One region of the Peribacillus sp. NPDC096447 genome, then DNA from elsewhere that is predicted to be linked to it. Evidence: riboswitches for the same ligand, from Rfam matches in the RefSeq annotation. Region 1 holds a riboswitch; the other holds the start of a gene.
The links. Region 1 has a riboswitch for FMN ahead of ACIQZD_RS01310 (ECF transporter S component). Riboswitches for the same ligand answer to the same signal wherever they lie in the genome.
Positions count from the first base shown of each region.

Region 2: it holds a riboswitch for FMN, as region 1 does, so the genes downstream of both, ribE (riboflavin synthase) here and ACIQZD_RS01310 (ECF transporter S component) in region 1, are expected to answer to the same signal.

Region 1 covers NZ_JBIWEV010000001.1:265,073-270,404, reverse strand. Annotated here, with positions in the region: gene sigX (RNA polymerase sigma factor SigX) at 1-515, shown strand, start outside; gene ACIQZD_RS01320 (hypothetical protein) at 481-1,704, shown strand; gene serA (phosphoglycerate dehydrogenase) at 1,837-3,411, opposite strand; FMN riboswitch at 3,753-3,889, shown strand; gene ACIQZD_RS01310 (ECF transporter S component) at 4,055-4,636, shown strand; gene ACIQZD_RS01305 (ferredoxin) at 4,764-5,012, opposite strand; gene ACIQZD_RS01300 (YpbB family protein) at 5,303-5,332, shown strand, end outside.
Region 2 covers NZ_JBIWEV010000006.1:176,480-181,811, reverse strand. Annotated here, with positions in the region: gene ribH (6,7-dimethyl-8-ribityllumazine synthase) at 1-330, opposite strand, end outside; partial or broken gene ribB (3,4-dihydroxy-2-butanone-4-phosphate synthase) at 410-1,048, opposite strand; gene ribE (riboflavin synthase) at 1,067-1,705, opposite strand; FMN riboswitch at 1,852-1,982, opposite strand; gene ACIQZD_RS20535 (TspO/MBR family protein) at 2,185-2,922, shown strand; gene megL (methionine gamma-lyase) at 2,919-4,094, opposite strand; gene ACIQZD_RS20525 (DEAD/DEAH box helicase) at 4,337-5,332, opposite strand, start outside.

The DNA.
Region 1 (5,332 bases):
TTTATCAATTCATTTTTTATATGACTAAGAATCGAGAAACGGCTGAGGACCTTGTTCAGGAGGTCTATATCCGGGTGATGAAGGCGTATGAACGCTTCGAAGGAAAGAGCAGTGAAAAAACGTGGATGTATTCGATTGCTAGAAATGTGACGATTGATTACTTTCGAAAACAAAAAGGGTGGAAAGACAAAATCTTTCCTAACTTTGATTGGGATAGGCAATTGATAAAAGATAAAGAACCCATTCCCGAAGAAGTGGCTATCATGAACGATGAAATCCAAGATATTTATCAATGCTTAAACCGGTGTACCACGAATCAAAGATCCGTCATCATTTTACGATATATTCAGGGATTGTCCATTACGGAAACTGCTGAAGTATTGAATTGGAGTGAAAGTAAGGTAAAAACAACCCAGCACCGTGCTTTGAAGGCTATTAAAAAGTTGATGGAGGATTTATCAGGAAAGGAGGGCCACCGCATTGAGAAGGTCCCGTTGGAAAGAAAGCGAAATTGAAGACTTGCTCCGAGAGCTTCCGAAATTTAAAGATGACCGAACCAAGTCAGAGGTGTTTGAGAGAATACATGATAAAAAGAGAAAGAAACACTGGATACCTCTAATTGCGGGTGTTGCCTCCTTATTCTTAATGGTTGTTTTGGCATCATCGTTAATTATTGAAAAAAAAGGAACGACAAGTCAAGAGGGCAGCGGCAGTAGTGGGAAATTATCTCTATCTGAAAATAAGGAAACGGCAGATCATGAACGGCAGGATGCAAACAACAAAGAAAATCCTCCAGAAGATAAACAGGATTATCAAGAGTTTTCGAGTAAGCAAGCAAAAATCGAATCTAAAGACGAGGTTTCAGAAATGGAACCCGGAAAAGGGAAAAAGGAAAAAAACTTTGCACAAGCGATCTATCAAGATGACCTTAACAATGCATCGATCATTACGATGGGTATCCCAGATGATCAAATGAATTTCATCGTTCCCATTTCAATTAAACTCAAACATTATGATCAAGGTGATACATTGAAAGAGTTAGTTAATCAAATGTCCGATATCAATGAAGAGCAATATGGGCTATCTGACTATTTTCCACTTGATATAAAGATTAGCCAAGGAAACGATACGGCCACTGCTCATATTGATTTTCAAGAAAAAAGCCAACTATTGGATGAAGATACACTTTTTCTCCATTCGATGGAGGATACGCTTTCCTATAATAATATAGATAAAATGACATTTTCTACAGATGGTGAGCAAGGTGCCATGTTTGCGCATGCGGGATATTTAAAGGAGGTGGATATACCTCATCAAAAAAATCGCACATACCTGCTTTACCAAAAGGATGAGTCCTCCCCAAGGTTTCTTGTTCCAAGCAATATGGGATATCAGGACTTTGAGGAGGCGCTGCAGGCTGGAAAAGGGGAGGCAGACATCGAGGGAATTTCACCTGCAATCCCGCCTGACCTGAAATGGGAAAGGATAAGCTCAAATGGAGATCTTGTGATCATTCAATTATCAGATCAAGCTGCTATTGAAAATAGTGAGGAATCCCTTCAAGCTTTAGAAGCCATACTCTTCATAGCTAAGGATTTTGGTTTTGAAAAAGTGAAGTTTGAAAATGCTCCAATTGAAGAGGTAGGCCAGCTGAACTTAACTGAAGACATATTGGTGCCCAAAGCACCGAACCGAGTGAATTGATGCAGCGGGCAAAGTCTAAATAAATATGAAGGTTTTCCATATGATGGTGCGTTATAAACACCCTGTCCATGGTTGTCAAAAGCCCCTTTCATTCACAGAAAAAGTGCCCGCGATGACGGGCACTTTTTTTTCTTATAATGAAATACGGGCCATGAATGTAATTTCTTCTGTTTCCATTAAAAATTGTTTCATGTTATCTTCCAATGGTAAATCAAAGCTCAAAACCATGATGGCTTCCCCGCCAGCTTCTTTTCGGCCAACCTGCATGGTGGCTATATTCACTCCGTGATCACCCAGGACCTTACCTACGTTACCGATTACACCAGGTTTATCGGTATGCTGGATATAAAGTAAATTCGGTTCTGGATGAAAGTCGATTTTGAAACCATTCAAACTTACAATACGAGAACCGTAATTTTCGATATAGGTCCCACTGATTGTTAATTCACGGTGGTCACCTTTTACTTTAAGGCTGATCAAATTCGAGTAACCTAAAGAGTCCGTAGAGATTTTTTCACCAACGGTTATGCCACGCTCTTTTGCGATCAACAAGGCATTCACTTCATTTACTGATGCATCGACTCTTGATCTCAAAAATCCAGAGATTAGACTTTTTGTAAGAATCGCTGTATCAAAATCCAATGATTCTCCTGCATACGTAACGGAGATTTCCTGAATTCCTTCATTCATGCACTGAGAAGCAATGGATCCCATTTGCTGAACAAGTTGATAGAATGGCTGTACCTTTTCAAACACTTCTTTAGATATGGCTGGAAGGTTGATCGAACTTGAGACTGGATTTCCTTCGAAATAGGTCAATACTTCTTGGGCAACCTGAACGGCAACATTTAATTGGGCTTCTTTAGTGGAAGCACCCAGATGCGGTGTAGCAATGACGCTATCCAGTTCAAGCAGTTTATGGCCAAGTGGAGGTTCTTCGACGAAAACGTCCAGCGCCGCCCCTGCAACATGTCCTTGAACTAACATTTCATATAAATCATCTTCGTCCAGAATACCGCCCCGGGCGCAGTTCAGTACATAAACCCCTTTTTTACAGGTAAGCAGTTTTTCTTTATTGATTAATCCTCTAGTTTCATTCGTAAGTGGTGTATGAACAGTAATGATGTCTGCTTTAGGAAGCAATTCATCTAACGGCAGGGCCGTTACGGACATTTTCTTTGCACGATCGACAGTAAGGAACGGATCATAGACAATGACATCCATGCCGAATACCTTAGCGCGTTTGGCAATTTCCCCTCCGATACGTCCAAAGCCAATTATTCCTAATGTTTTACCACGAAGTTCAGTACCCGTATATGAAGAACGTTTCCACTCCCCATTCTTCAGTGAAGCATAAGCTTGCGGAATGTGGCGCATTAATGAAGCCATCATGGCGAATGTATGTTCAGCTGTTGAAATGGTGTTGCCGTCAGGTGCATTAACCACGACAATCCCGCGTTTTGTCGCCGAGGGGATATCTATGTTATCAACACCGACACCAGCGCGTGCTATAATTTTTAGCTGCGGCATACGGTTCATTAAATCCTCCGAAACCTTCGTAGCACTTCTTACAAGAATTGCATCAATCTGATCAAGTTCGTTTGCAGCTTCCTCTACGGTCTTTTGAATGAGATGAATGTTGGATGCCTCAGATAGCGGTCCGAGTCCTTCTGGTTTAATGGCGTCTGCTACTAAAATCCGATACACGTCTAAACACCTTCCTAGGAAAAAAATATCTTAAATTTCAGTTAATTTTACAATTGAAATGCTGAATATGTCAATTTGGCTTATCTGGATGTAAGCGCTTAATAGAATGGTTATCTTCTGATCATCTGTTTAATGTCGCGATATAAATGGCTTCATCTAGGATTGAATAATATAAAAAAATAATTTTCATTATTTTGAATTTTCGTTTTGTGTATCCACTATTTGTTTTAAGCCATTCACTGTGACGATCGATATTCAACCTAAATGAATCAACTGAGAAAAAAAGTGCTATCAAAAAACAGGTAATTCAGATATAATGGAAAGTATAAAAAATTTTATAGATCTATCTTCGGGGCGGGGCGAAATTCCCCACCGGCGGTGATGAAGGAATTTCTTCTTCTAAGCCCGCGAGCCTTACAAGGCAGGATTTGGTGCGATTCCAAAGCCGACAGTATAGTCTGGATGGGAGAAGATGGAGGTTCCTGAGTGCGTTTCAACAGTTATTTGCTGAACGTTTGTTTGATGTAACCTTTAATTTATCCCTTTAATTCTATTGGAATTAAAGGTTTTTTTATTGAGCATCAACATATTTTGGAACCCTAACCTCTTTTTCAGGTAGATCGGAAAAGAAGGAGAGAGACCTATGAAAAAGAACAAAGTGAAAAAAACGGTCACACTTGCCATGATGGGAAGCATTTCTTATTTATTGATGCTTTTAAATTTCCCGTTTCCGGGATTCCCGCCTTTTCTCAATGTTGATTTTAGCGACATACCAGCACTGATGGCGGCATTAATTTTTGGACCGATGGCTGGAATTCTAGTCGAGTTCATTAAGAACCTTTTGGATTTAGTCATGACAGGGACCTTGACTGCTGTACCTGTGGGGCATATCGCTAACTTTATAGCCGGAATACTGTTTGTCTTGCCGACTTATTATGTATTCCAGAAAATCAATTCAAAAAAAGGGATGACATTCGCTTTACTTGCGGGAACAGTTTCCATGGCAGTATTCATGAGTGTTTTAAACTATTATGTCTTCTTACCGGCTTATACCTTCTTTATGGGATGGGATGCAATGTCGGCACCCGAGTCAAGAAAGTTCGTTACGACGGCAATCTTGCCTTTCAATGTGATAAAAGGCGTACTCATCACATCTGTATTCATGTTGCTGTTCATTAAATTACAGACATGGATCAATAAACAAACATTATATAAAAATGCTTAATGGCATTGACGATAGAAATAAAAAAACAACCGGATATTCGTATTCGGTTGTTTTTTTATGCCTGTTTAATTTTGGTATGGGGAGAGGGCAAAAGAAAAGCCATTTTCGATTGAAAATGGCTTGTACGTTATTCGAATTTAAGTGCATCTCCGTCAAATGCCTCGTCAGCGACTTTAATAGAATCCGTTGGGCATCCTTCAAATGCATCCATCATGTCATCTATAAGTACATCAGGAATTTCAACGATTCCCTCGTTATCGTCAAGGGTAACAAATGCAATCCCTTCGTCATCGTAATCATATATATCTGGTGCCGCTGCTCCGCAAGCTCCACAAGCTATGCATGTTTCTTTATCCACAATAGTAAATTTAGCCATGAATATAACCCCTCCTAAGTTGATTGACAACTGATAATCTTTTTATTTCAGATTATTATCTCTTTCTTATTGTAAGACCGAATGCCAAACTTTTCAATAGAAATTGTATTGATAATAACTATCATGTAGCATAATGTCAACGGAAAACATCGAAATAATTAACTTGGTTCTTTCCATGATTCGTCATTTAGTCACATAATTTCCATTGTATTCATCAATAATAACGGCGATTTTTGCAGTTATTTGTTACAATGGGTTTATTGGTTAAATGAAACAAGGATGTGAGTCCCATGAATAATTATCTACAGGCCATCATTCTA
Region 2 (5,332 bases), on a different contig from region 1:
TACACCTGTTTCCAAGGAAACGGAAGCCATGCCTTTAGCTGCTTCATTACAAACATAATCATAATGTGAAGTGGCACCCCTGATTACCGTTCCAAGGCCGATTACTGCATCATATTTACCTGTATTCACAAGTTTTTTTGCAATTAACGGTAGTTCAAAAGCACCAGGGACCCAAGCGATGTCAACATCATTCTCATCAACGCCATGACGCTTAAGGCCATCCAATGCCCCTCCTAAAAGCTTGCTTGTGATAAACTCATTAAATCTTCCTACCACGATGCCGACTTTCAATCCTGATCCGATTAATTGTGCTTCAATAGTTTTCCCCATGTCCAATTCCTCCTAATTTTAAAAAACAATATAATTTTTTTGTTCTGTTAAGATGTAATTCCTTAAATCCTCAAGCTTTCGGGATGTTCAGTTCAAGCTCCTGTTTCCCGATAGTATCATTTTGTTGAAGATACCGAATCAAATCGGCTATCGTAATGAATTTCAAGTTGAATTTATCAGCGATGACTTCTAAATCGGATACCCGGGCCATCGTTCCATCTTCATTCATGATTTCACAAATGACACCAGCTGGAGCGGCACCGCATAACTTCGCCAAGTCCACCGATGCCTCTGTATGTCCTGCCCTCCTTAATACGCCGCCTTCTTTAGCGACTATCGGAAAAGTGTGACCAGGCCTTTGAAAATCTTCAGCGACCGAATCTTCATTAAGAAGCTCAAGGATGGTCAAGGACCTTTCAAAAGCACTGATTCCTGTAGAGGTGCTTTTATGATCGACACTTACTGTAAAAGCAGTGCCATGATGATCGGTATTTTCTCCTACCATAGGATGCAGTTTCAATTTCGCTGCCAGTTCTTCAGTGATGGTTGTACAAATCAAACCACGTCCATGAGTCGCCATGAAATTAATCGCTTCCGGTGTCGCCTTTTCGGCCAGCACTACAAAATCCCCTTCATTTTCACGGTCTTCATCATCGGATACGATTACTACCTTGCCAGCCTTCAAATCTTCTATCGCTTCTTCTATTGTATGGAACATCATTACACCGCCCTTTTATTAGAATCCATGCTCTGCCAAAAACTCTAAATTCAGTCCTGGTTTTGGATTGCCATTTTTCATTTGATGTATTATATATTTCCCTATCATGTCGTTTTCGATGTTAACGATATCGCCAGCCGCTTTTTGTCCCAATATGGTGTCCTGATGAGTCAATGGAATCAATGATACAGTCAATAGGTTCCTTTCGATTCCAAATATCGTCAAGCTCGTTCCATCAATGGCTACGGATCCTTTTGGAATGCAAAAGGCACTGAGCCCCTCTTCCAATTGGATTACATAATAAACGGCATTTTCTTTCCGTTCTTTTTTTATGATCGTTCCGGTTCCGTCGATATGACCTGAAACAAAATGGCCGCCAAACCTTCCCTGTGCACTCATGGCTCGTTCGAGATTCACAGGTGATCCCAATTTCAATGTCCGGATCGAGGAAGCTTTGACCGTTTCCGGCATCACGTCGACCGTAAACAAACTTTTCGTGAAGGACGTTACCGTTAAGCAGACTCCGTTTACTGAAATACTATCCCCCAGATGAACATCTTCAAGGATTTTTTCAGAACGAATCGATAACTCCATACTGCTTTTTCCTTTTTTCATGGAATGTACGGTACCGATATCCTCAATGATCCCCGTAAACATGTTTTTCCCCCTTTTATAAAATATAAAAAACCCCTTAGGATAACCTAAGGAGTTAGCAGGAGAAATGAGTGAAAAAAATTGTATACCTAAAAAGCCTAATATTTTCATTTTTGAAAAATTAGGCGTACGTATACACTTGGGTTCCACACGTCCTTCTCCCATCCAGACTTTACTGTCGGCTTTGGAATCTCACCAAATCCTGCCTTTAACAGGCTCGCGGGCTTAGAATTTCTTCATCACCGCCGGTTGGGATTTTCACCCGACCCCGAAGGACTAAAATAATATCAATCTTTGAATATTTTATCACCATAAAGTGAAGATGTAAAATTTCTAACCTTAAATGGTTCAATTGTTACAGAAACTTCCTCTCTTTATGGAAAAACGACCTCAAAAGTCCCCGATGTGCTCTAAAGAGGTTAATCAGGCTAAATATGTGGAATAAGGTTAGAGGATCACAATTCATATAAGGAGGAAGCCTTATGCTTATTTCCATCATCAACTTGATTTTCTATCTGTTCGTCGTCACGATGAATTTTTTAGCTAATTTCCTGCCATTGAACGGCCAGACATCAGGAGAGATTTCCGATAAACTTGATGTCCTTTTCACTCCTGCCGGATATGTATTTTCCATATGGGGCTTTATCTATTTCCTGCTCGCCATCTGGGTATTCAGGCAGTTTTTAAGCAAACATCAAAACAGCCCTGCTTATAAGGCATCCTTCCCTTGGTTCGCTTTAAGCTGTGTCTTGAATGGCGCTTGGCTTTTGGCTTGGCACTATGAACACTTTTTGTTATCCGTATTCATTATCATTGCTCTTTTGGCTAGTTTAATGGTCATTTATACAAGCATAAAAAAAGTGGAGCACACTCCTTTCGACCTATTTCCGTTTTCCGTTTATACAAGCTGGGTAAGTGTTGCAACGATTGCTGACATTTCTTATTACCTCACGTATATCAAATGGGACGGTTTTGGGGTTTCAAGTTTAGCCTGGACGATCGTCCTGCTGATTGCAGCAACAATCCTGGCTTTTGTCTTTGCAGGTAAAAACCGGGATTGGTGCTATCCTCTCGTATTCGTTTGGGCGTTCATAGGCATCGGGATACGAAATAGCTCCGCCTATCCGGTAATTACGGACATTTCTTATATCCTGGCTGTCATCACTTTTATCGTATCCATCACCATCTTCATTAAAAATAGAAGGAAAATGGCAGCCTAAAATGCTTGCTGAAGATCTTGCCAGACATCCTGCCAAGCTTCTAGGCCAACTGAGAGACGGACCAGCTGGTCACTGATGCCCATTTGTTTCCGTGAATCTTCAGGAACGGCAGAGTGCGTCATGGTAGCGGGATGCTGGATCAATGTTTCCGCATCCCCAAGACTTACGGCAATTTTTATTAGTTTCAATTTATTGAGGAATTCCTGTGCATCCTGTTTTGTGCCATGCAATTCGAAAGAGATAAGGCCGCCGCCATGTTTCATCTGTTTTTGCATTATATAATGACCCGGTGAAGCTTCATCACCTGGATAATATACCTTTTTCACCTTTGGATGTTTCTTGAGTTCATGAAAGATTTCCATTGCGTTGGCCGAATGACGGTCCATCCTGACAGGCAAGGTCTTTAACCCCCGCAATAGTAACCAGGCATCGAATGGTGAAATGATTCCACCGATATCCTTCTGTGTAGTCCCTGCTACCTGATTCATGAATTCCTTCTTACCTACAACAAGTCCTGCAACGACATCCCCATGCCCGCAAAGATATTTCGTAGCGCTATGAAGGACGATATCACAGCCATACTCAAGCGGTCTCTGTAGGTATGGCGTCGAAAACGTATTATCCACTACGACCGTCACATTATATTCCTTCGCAACTTTCACCACCATCTGTAAGTCAATCATTTTCATCGTCGGATTGATCGGGGTTTCTACATAGATGCAGGTCGTTTCCGGCCGGATCATTTTCCTTACCTGTTCTTCTGTATCCATTTCACAAAAATCATGAGTGATGCGGTATTTATTTTTCATTAGCTGCAGAAGGCCAAATGTACAACCATATAACCCCTGTGAGCACAGGATGTGGTCATCTGTCTTTGTTAGCGCAAAAAGCACAGCTGAAACGGCAGCCATGCCTGAACCGAAAGCAAGGCCAGCTTCCCCGCCTTCCAAAGCGGCAATCTTTTCTTCAAGCACCTGTACCGTTGGATTTCCAAGTCGTGAATATATATATCCATCTTCCATACCGGCGAAACGCCTCTCCCCTTGCTCGGCATTTTCGAAAGTGAATGTTGAAGTTTGGAATAAGGGTGTTGCCAAGCTTCCTAAATGCTTCTTCGAGTCATATCCTTCATGGATGACTGCCGTTTCAAACTGTTTATACTTTCCTGTCATACCGTCTCCTCCTAACCTATGTCTCTATTGCTATCATATGTCAAAAACCCATATAAAGGAAGCGTTTTCATTCATGATTATCACCCATAAATGAACCCCTAATAGTAAATATAATATGATTTCTCGAGGGCAATAGATGAATAAGTTCATTTGGATTCTACAAATTGAGCAACTCTTATAATTTTAATCCTACGGGCATTCGTAAAAAAGGGACAGCCGCCATGGCCGTCCCTTTTTCCGAATCATTCATCGACTACGATGTTTCCACCATAGAAGGTTACTCTCGTTAATGGTAGCTCCAGTTCACGAGCCATTTTTTTCAACTCTCGCTCTTCTCTTTCCGTTACGATTGAAATGACAGTGCCATCTGCACCAGCACGCCCAGTTCTCCCTGATCTATGGATATATTGTTCGATGTTGTCAGCCATATCAATATGAACGACCGCAGTAAGGCCTTTAATATCCAGCCCCCTTGCCGCTACATCCGTTGCTATCAGCATCGGGGATTTTCCGGAACGAAGCTTGCGCAGCGCTTTCTCCCTGTCGACTTTATTGGATTCGCCATGAAGCACGCCCATTTCAATACCTTTATAGCTCAGCTTTTCATGTAAGACGCTCAGCTCTGCTATATCATTCAGGAAGGCAAGGGCCTTCACATCTTTAAGTCTTGTGATTTTCTCCAGAATCTTTGACTTTTCCCGTCTCTCAACAACAAAGTAAAGATGGTCCACCTTTGATTCCATTTTTTCATGCTTATCAACCTTGATCATTTCGGGTTCATTCATGAATCCCCTGGCCGCTTTTTCCGTTTCCTCCGGCAGGGTCGCTGAAAACACCATGATTTGCCGGTCTTTTAGCGTTGTTTTGATAATATTATTGATCGTTCCCATATGCTCCGGAGTGATCAATTGGTCACCTTCATCAAGTACTATCGTCTTAACTTCATGCATCTTCAATTTCTTTTGGGCAATCAATTCGAATATCCGTCCCGGTGTTCCAGCAATCACCTGTGGACGCTTCTTCAGTTTGTCCAACTGCCTTTTCACATTAGCACCGCCGATGAATGCTGCACCCGTAATGCCGCTTCCCTCTGACCAAATGCGAATTTCTTCATTGATTTGCATGACCAGTTCTCGTGATGATGCCAAAATCAAAGCTTGGGGCGATTTTTTTTCAGGATCTATCTTTTCCAGCAAAGGCAGTAAATATGCTAATGTTTTTCCTGTACCTGTCGGTGA